Regions from separate parts of the Niameybacter sp. genome, predicted to be linked through region 2. Evidence: riboswitches for the same ligand, from Rfam matches in the RefSeq annotation. Region 2 holds a riboswitch; the other holds the start of a gene.

Region 1 (4,583 bases), on a different contig from region 2:
AATGAACTAAGAAGGATTCCAAATGAACGTAATCCGATGCGAAAGCCTTGATACCCCAACCTTGCTACCTGAGCAGTATACATAGTAGAGGCTATATCTATGAGCACAAAAATAAAGCGATAGATAAGTGCCATCAACTCAATAAGTAGGGTTGGGCAATGCCATTTTTCAAATACACGTAGGATATCATTTATAGGAGTTGAGAGACATAAGAAGTATAGACAACTTATACTAGCAAGTACCTTGAAGAATAGAAAAATACAAGTGTTTATACTAGTAATGGTTATCCCCATATAAGCATAAAAAATGTGGATAGACCATAAAAAAATAGTGTTATCTGTGGAAAAATCAAAGAGCAAAGTAAGTAAACTGAGTATTAAAAAGGTAAGTGGGATAGACAAGAGTGTACAATAAAGTCTAAAAGAGGTGCGTCCCTTGAAAATAGTGAGGCACCCCATAAGTATAGTCACACTTATAAATACAAAAAGTGAATGTGCTATTAGGCATGTAAAAAGTATAAGAAAACAAAATAAACTTTTTTGTAGAGGGTCAAACTTGCGAAGCGGTGAGTGATAAGCATATTGGTCAATGGCCTTCATTGCTTTTTAATTCCTTACTTTTTCCATGCAGATAGCCAAATCCATAGGCAAGTACACTTGCGCCTATAGCAGCTTGAAGGGCGAAGAGAAGACTTTCTATTTCACCACTAGCAGGTTCTATGAGAGGCTCAAACCATGGTTCATAGTTTGCATTGATGACTGTAATCATATTTTCAGCTTCCCCATCAGCTCCACCAAATTCAGCATCTTTAACAAGGAAAAGAGGCATAAAACTCAAGATGATAACAAGTAAAATAAGAATAAAATTAATAGGAAAAGATTTCTTAGATGATGGCATGAATTAAACCTCCTTTTTTAATCTGCCCAAATGAATGAGACCTTCGTTGCTATATTTTTGTAAGACATTAATGACTACTACAGTTAATAAGCCTTCACTAATAGCAAGAGGTAGTTGAGTAAGGGCAAAAATACTTAAAAACTCTAATAAGGAACCAGTAAATCCAGTTGTGGAGCTGGGGAAGGCTAATGCTAATTGGAAGGAAGTCATTACATAGGTAAGTAAGTCGCCTAAAGTGGCAGCTAGAAAAATAGCAAGCCAACGAGGCGCTTTTGTTTTGGAGATGAGCTTATAGATGAAGTAAGCAACAAAAGGACCTACAATTGCCATAGAAAATACATTGGCACCCAATGTTGTAATACCACCATGTGCAAGCAATAAAGCTTGAAAAAGAAGCACAATAGCACCTACTACAACCATGACTGTAGGACCAAGTAAGATAGCACCTAACCCTATGCCGGTAGCGTGAGAACAACTACCTGTTACAGAAGGAATTTTCAGTGCAGAAAGGATAAAAGCGAAAGCCCCTACCATGGCAAGAAGTAACTTATTTTGCTTATCTTCTGCAATAATTTTCTTAAGAGAGAGCAGTCCAGCTATAAAGAATGGAAGAGAAATAATACTCCAAGAGATACTCCAGCCAACAGGTAGAAATCCCTCCATAATATGCATGGACTGTGTATCTAAGGTGACAAGACCTGATACAAAGCAAAACATAGCAAAAATCATTAATCTTTTAGTCATACTTTCATCTCCTTTTATAAGTGATAGATAAAATACTTAATTAAAATGAATGCCTATAGGGCTTCTTTTGCATGAGAAATAAAAAGTTGACGAATTTGAGGGTTTTCACCTAGGCCATGTAAGCGTATAGAAGGTTTGATATGATGATTAAGGAGAATGTTTTGCCAAGTATTTGGCTCACATCCAGACATATCATGAAGTGCATGGTCACCTGCTACCAACATAAATGGGATTAGATAAGCTACTTGAGTTTTATTTTTGAGTAACTTAGGGAGTACCTCTGTAATTGTAGGATAGCCTTCTACAGTGCCAATGTAAATGTTGCTGTTAGTCTGTTGAAACATATATTCAAGTGCGCAATACGCTGAAAAGTTTGGATGAGATGTTCCATGTCCCATAAAAACAAGAGCTTCTTTGTCTTTTAAAGAAGGAAGGTAAGCCAGTGTAGCAGTAACAACTTGCTTGTAATCCTCTATCGTAGTAAGAAGAGGACGCCCTAGGCTTAAAATATGAAATTTACTTTTGAAGTTTTTGATGTCTTTAAGGAGTTTGTGATATTCATTTCCACAAATAATATGTAATGTTTGAATAAGCACTTCGGTATAGCCAGCTTTATAAATTTGAGTAAGAGCTTGAGATGGGTTAGGAATAATAAGCTGGTCACGAGTAGCTAATTTGTTAATAATCATCTGAGACGTATATGCTCTAAAAAAGGCATAGTCAGAAAAAGCATTTTGTAAATCTTGTTCACATTTTTCTATTGTTTTTTTTCGAGTATCTTCAAAGGTAGTTCCAAAACTTACAACAAGTAGAGCCCTTTTTGCCATGGTGCAACACTCCTTATGCAAAATGAAATAAAGGAATTTAGGTAATAAAAAAACCCCTAAGGGGTTATATGTAAAAAATGCGCATGAAAAGTACACAAAATACATATTACCGCCTTTCCCACCGAAAGAGTAATGTTTCATTTTAGGTAGGTCTCCTGGCTGACGAATCATCCTAACTTGTTCACCTTCCCATACTAAGTGTACAGTGGTTAAGCAAAGCTTTGAACAGTTAGTCCTCGTCTACAGTAGCGGGGGCTGCAGTGTGTCACACATTTCCCTTTTAAGCTGAGTAAGCGCCTAAAATGCTTTGTTTTAATATATGACAAGAATGGAGAAATTATATCTAATAGAAAGGGAAAAAATGATTAAGCATGTACTTTTTCTTGTAATGAGTAAATATGGTATACTAATAAGAAGGGATTATGAGTAAGTAGATATCATTAGGAGGAGACTAAGCGTGTTAGAAGAAATTTACCAAGCATTTTTAGAAAATATTCCATGGCCTACTTGGATTACAAGAATAGATTCAACGGTCTTATTTATAAATAAACATTACGAAGAAATGTATGATAAGAAAGCTAATGATATGGTGGGTAAACGTTATAAAGATGCATTGTCAACAGATATAGCAGAACAATATTATCAAGATCTTATGAGATGTGTAGAGAGCGGTAAGGTGTATAAAACAGGGCAACTAATCAAAGGGCGATACTTAGAATGCACTTTGTTTCCTATTCCCAATAAAGATAAAAAAGTAGTGGCTGTAGCAGGCGTTGTTTTTGATATTAGTGAGCATAAGGAGCGGGAAAAGGAGATTAGAAGCAGAAAAGATATTCTTAGGACTATTATAGATGCACTTCCAGAGACTATCTTCTACAAAGATAAGAAAAGTCATTTTTTAGGGTATAATAAGGCCTTTGAAAGCTACTATAACCAAAGAGGTATTTATGAAATAGAAGGAAAGACAGATTTAGAAATATATCAAGATGAACAAGTAGCAAGAGAATTTATTGAATCTGATCAGCGAGTTATAACAGATAAGGTGCCGCAAAAGTATGAACATACCATTATACAAGAAGACGGAGGGCTTTTGATAGAAGAGAATACAAAGGTACCTGTATTAGATGAAAAAGGAGAAGTATGGGGGATAGTAGGTCTGTCTAGAGATATTACAGATAAGAAAATATTTGAGGAAAAGTTAAAATATATTAGTGAAACAGATACTTTAACAGGACTGTATAACCGTTATAGCTTTGAAGAAAAAATTAAGTATTACCATAGGAAAGAATATTTACCATTGGGAATGATTATGGGAGATGTAAATGGACTAAAGCTGGTAAATGATACATTAGGACATTTAGAAGGAGATGAATTGCTAAAAGATATTGCTAAAGTATTAAATCAAACTTGTGCTAATAAAGGTCATATTTTTCGCTGGGGTGGGGATGAGTTTTTTATACTCATACCTAATTGTTCAGAAGCACTATGTGAAAAAATGATAGAAGAGATTTTGAGAGCATGTAATGCTAATGAGAAGAAATTTATTAATTTAAGCATTGCGCTAGGTGAAGTTGTTAAATATGATTTAGAAGAAGATATATATGATTATATTAGGAAAGTAGAAGAAAAGGTATATCGTAAAAAGCTTTTAGAAACAAAGAGTATGAAAAGTTCCATGCTTACTACATTGAGAAAAAGTTTAGAAGAAAAGAATATGGAAATAAATGAACATGCAACAAGAGTTGTGCAGCATGCACTAGCAGTAGGGAGAGCTATGCAACTTAAGGATGAAGACTTAGACGAGCTAGCATTGAGTGCAGAATTGCATGATATTGGTAAGATTACTATGCCAGAAGAACTTTTACTCAAAGCAGACAGATTGGTAAATGAAGAATTTGAAGTTTTAAAGATGCATGCAGAAAAAGGGTATCGTATCATTAATGCATCAGGTGAGCTTATAAGTGTAGCTAAAAATGTTTTGACACATCATGAGCGATGGGATGGAAAAGGATATCCTCTAGGTTTAAAAGAGAAAGAAATACCTCTTATGGCAAGGATTATAAATGTAGTAGATGCGTATGATGTAATGACAAAAAGACGTATATATAAGGAAAT
Region 2 (4,583 bases):
CTGGTACAATAATCATTTCTGGATTACCTTCTACGATTTTCTCTTTAGAAATACTCCAACCCTCTACATCTTGTGCAATGTTTTCCCCACCCGCAAGACGAATCATTTCACCAATGAAAGTATCACCTCCTGCAGTTGAGTCACTATCGCCATACCATACGGCATAATATACACGAGGCTTTTCTTCCTTGTTTAGGGCATTCACCTTTTTAATAGTTTCTTCAATTTGTGTGCGCATGCCTTCAACTACTATTTTTGCCTCTTCTGTACAACCTACTAAAAGACCAATATTTTCAATAGCAGAGTAAGTACCTTCAAAGTTTTCTTGTTCATTTAAGAAAGCAACAGGAATATTAATTTCTCTTAATTTAGCAATAACTTCATCTGAAACATGTGTAGAAGCCACAACTAAGTCAGGTTGTAAGGCAACGATTGTTTCTACATTTGGATTAGAAGTCCCTCCTACATCTGTTGCATCTTGAATAGTTTCTGGATAGTTACAATATTTTGTGCGACCAACGACTTTATCACTTATTCCGAGTGCGCCTAAAATCTCGGTTGTACTTGGAGCTAAAGAAACAATTTTTTGTGGTTCTTCATTTAACGTAATAGTTGTACCCGTAGAGTCTACAATGCTTACTGGGTAAGCCACATCTTTTGCTACTTCGGATGACTCAGGTGCTGCTTCTTCAGATATGAGTACTTTTTCTGGTGTAGGTTGTGGGCTTGAGCACCCTACTATACTCATACAACTTGCAATAATTAAAGCTTGTAAAAATTTTCTTCTTTTCATGTTAATGTCCTCCTCAGGATGTAATTTAGAATATGATTTAGGATTCAAACAAAATATGGCGGATAGCTTCTAAGTCTAAGCTATCTCTTAAAACGTTAGCCAATTGGCTATATTGACTTTCTTTAAAAGCGTGATAGTCGGTATGCATACTTCCTGAAAGTCTAATGGTATTCTCACCTAAGCCTTTTCTTAGGGCTAATGCATTAAGAAATGGTAGGGTAAATCCCAATTTGTCAAAAATCCCATGAATATAAGTACCATATACTAAGGCATCTGGGTCATGGTACCCTTCAATGCGATGGTCTTGGATACCTAATGATTCATGGAGTACTACAAAAGGTATAAGGCATGCATCTTTCCAGATGGTTTGCCCCATATGGATTTCATATCCCTCTATCGGTTGATTTAAGCAATCTTTAAGAGGTCCTTGGGCACTTATAATTTTCCCCTTTACTTGAGTCATCGTCTTTTCTGTCTCAAACTGCGTATCAAGAGGTAAAAGACCTAAGCCCTCAACTTGTTCCACTGCGCTTTCTATAAGACTTGGATTATAAAGATGTCGTCCAAGCATTTGATAACCACCACAAATACCAAAGATTGTTTTACCTAATGCTTTAAGTTTGTTTAAAACCGGAGCAAAACCTGATTCTTTTAAAAAGTTTAAATCATCAATAGTATTTTTAGAACCTGGTAAAATGACTAAATCTGCATCCTCTAACTCATAAGCATGCGTCGCATAACTTACGGATACACCTTCTAAGGCAAATAGACGGTTAAAGTCTGTAAAGTTAGAAAGGTGAGGTAACCGAATAATTTTAATGACCAATTGCTCCGTCGTCATAGTAGGACGTGTATCTAATACTGTACTGACACTATCCTCATCTTCTAAGTCTAACTTGAAGTAAGGAACAACCCCTAAAACAGGAATATGAATAATATCTTCTAGCATTTTAAGGCCGGGTTTTAAAATCTCGATATCACCTCTAAACTTATTGATAATAACCCCTTTGACTCGTTTACGCTCTTCTTCGGATAAAAGCATAATCGTCCCAACTAGAGAGGCAAATACACCACCTTTGTCAATATCACCAATTAAGATAACAGGGGCATCAATAAGTTCTGCCATTCCCATATTGACTAAGTCGCCAGCACGTAAATTAATTTCAGCTGGACTTCCAGCCCCTTCTAATACAACTACGTCATAGTCTTCTTCTAACTTTTCATAAAGGACTTTAAGCCTTGACTTTAGTTCTGGCTTGAACTGCTGGTAGGCCATAGCTGTCATGTCTTTAAAGACCTCACCTTCAATAATATATTGGGCCTTCATATCTCCAGTAGGCTTAATCAAAATAGGATTCATAAGTACATGAGGCTTAATCCCTGCGGCTTCTGCCTGCATGACTTGTGCTCTTCCCATTTCTTTTCCATCTTCTGTAATATAAGAATTAAGACTCATATTCTGAGATTTAAAAGGTGCAACACGGTAACCATCTTCATAAAAAATACGGCAAAGCCCTGCCACTAAAACACTTTTTCCAACTGATGAAGCAGTTCCTTGAAACATTGCTCTAGGTTTATGCATACGAACCTCCTGTTATAAAATACAATAAAAAAAGTTAGCAGAATATTCTCTCTGCTAACTTAGATAGTCGTATAGAATCAACGTGTAAAAGCATACGTCTTTCCCTCCGAAAGAATACGTTTAACGCATAAGGCAGGTCTCCTGGCTCGTAGTTCATCCTCCGGTGGCCTTACCATAAGTGTTCCTTACAGTGGCATGTTCACCTTCGTCCCTAGTAACAGTAGCGGGGGCTGCAGCTCTTAACTTTCCCTATTAAGCTTTTTCAAGCACCTTATGCGTGTTATTATTTTTATTGTCGGCTTATCATGACATAATTTGACAAGCTTGTCAAGTATGTATTATTGTTGATGCATCCGTATAAAGATAATCATATAGCGAATAAATGCAAAAATTAAAACAACCATAGTGGTCAAAATTAGCCCCTCAGCAACTCTACTGCTTAAAGAAGGTATAGCAATTAAAGTAATCATCGCCAAATAGAAAACAGCTGTTGAAACTTTTCCGTACCAAAGCGCACCATCTAATTTTTTTCCTTCACGATAGAGAATAAGGCAACTCAATCCTTGTGTAACTTCCTTAATGATAAAGATAAGCGTAAGGAGTAACATACCTTTAAAACGAAAAACAAGACAAACTATAATGGCAGCCTGAGTAAGTTTGTCAGCTACAGGGTCAATAAACTTGCCCAGTTCAGTGATTTGATGAAACCTTCTTGCTACAAAACCATCTAGAAAATCTGTTAGACCCGATAAAATCATAAGTCCTGCTGCTACTAAATAGTCTGTTGTGGTAGTAGCTGTTACATATCGCCATATAAAAATTGGAATAATACAAAGCCTTATATAACTTAATATATTGGGAATACTTAAGGCCTCTTCTAAAGCTTTTTGTTTCTTCATCTCTAACTCCCCTTTTAATATATTCCTTATCTTTAAAGTTTATACATTGATTTAAATAAGCTTATTATTACAGTATAAAAGGTATTCTAAAAGTTATCAAGTAGTACACGATAACGCCTAGAATACCTCTATTAAAATCTCTTTAAAGGGTTTTAAAACTAGAACAGCATGTTTCTATATAAACGGTTGCATGCCCAGAGTCTTCAACATCAATACAATCTAATGTACATTGATGATTTTTGTGATGCATACAGGATGCAACTGTACAACTTACAGCCTCACAACAAGATTTATATGTGGTGTGTTCAGCTAAGTTGCTATAGGCATCTTCACTTAAAAAGGTGCCACAACATGTGGCTTGGTCAATTATTGCACCTTGTCCACCAATCGCTACGCATTCGGCATAGCAAGTTTTATCTTTGTTGTAGGAACAGGTATTTACACTACAGCGTACTTTTGTCATATGAATCCTCCTAGCTAAAATAGCGGTCTAATAAGCCTTTAAAGGCACAACCATGTCGTGCTTCATCTTTTGCCATTTCGTGCACAGCATCATGAATAGCATCCAAGTTCTGCGCTTTGGCGAGTGTTGCCAATTTCTTTTTGCCATCACAAGCACCAAACTCGGCTTCAACACGCACTTGTAAGTTAGATTTTGTATCTGCTTTAACCACTTCACCTAAAAGTTCAGCGAATAAAGAAGCATGTGTAGCTTCTTCGTAAGCAATGCGTTTATAAGCCTCTGCAACTTCAGGATAACCTTCACGGTCTGCTTGGCGACTCATAGCTAAGTACATGCCGACTTCTGTACATTCACCCATAAAGTTAGCACGTAATCCTTCAATAATCTCAGGGTCAACCCCTCCGGCTACACCAATGCGATGTTCATCTGCCCAAGCAAGTTGTTCACCTAGGGCTTCAAATTTGCTTGCAGGCGCATTACAAATTGGACATTTTTCTGGTGGTGTATCTCCTTCGTGGATATAGCCACAAATTGTACAAACGTATTTTTTCATTTGTAAGCCTCCTTAATGTAGTATTAACATTTTTTAGTATGCCCCATACCTTTAGTCTTATACTAGACATAACTCGTTATTCCCAATAAGTTATAAAGAAAATGATTGCGTTTGTATCGCGCTAAGCGAGCATTAAGCGACTTAGTTTATTAATAGTTGGGCCCCTTATACATTCGTATCTGAAGAAGCCGCCACCTCTTCTACTGTGCGTTTTTTAGCTCCTCCAACAAACTGAAAGTCTTCTAATAAAACCCGTGTACTATAGACTTTTTCACCTTCTTTATTTAAATAAG

The links. A riboswitch is a leader RNA that binds a small molecule or an ion and turns the genes downstream of it on or off. The one in region 2 is predicted to bind cobalamin.
Region 1: another riboswitch for cobalamin. It lies ahead of RRY75_RS09355 (sirohydrochlorin cobaltochelatase); the one in region 2 lies ahead of RRY75_RS05635 (cobyric acid synthase).

What each region holds. Positions count from the first base shown of each region.
Region 1 covers NZ_JAVVQU010000030.1:6,475-11,057, reverse strand. Annotated here, with positions in the region: gene cbiQ (cobalt ECF transporter T component CbiQ) at 1-599, opposite strand, end outside; gene RRY75_RS09365 (energy-coupling factor ABC transporter substrate-binding protein) at 586-897, opposite strand; gene RRY75_RS09360 (energy-coupling factor ABC transporter permease) at 901-1,641, opposite strand; gene RRY75_RS09355 (sirohydrochlorin cobaltochelatase) at 1,695-2,468, opposite strand; cobalamin riboswitch at 2,597-2,784, opposite strand; gene RRY75_RS09350 (sensor domain-containing diguanylate cyclase/phosphohydrolase) at 2,926-4,583, shown strand, end outside.
Region 2 covers NZ_JAVVQU010000014.1:16,354-20,936, forward strand. Annotated here, with positions in the region: gene RRY75_RS05630 (ABC transporter substrate-binding protein) at 1-793, opposite strand, end outside; gene RRY75_RS05635 (cobyric acid synthase) at 831-2,375, opposite strand; cobalamin riboswitch at 2,490-2,664, opposite strand; gene RRY75_RS05640 (CDP-alcohol phosphatidyltransferase family protein) at 2,714-3,274, opposite strand; gene RRY75_RS05645 (DUF1540 domain-containing protein) at 3,417-3,737, opposite strand; gene RRY75_RS05650 (NADH peroxidase) at 3,748-4,290, opposite strand; gene RRY75_RS05655 (single-stranded DNA-binding protein) at 4,456-4,583, opposite strand, start outside.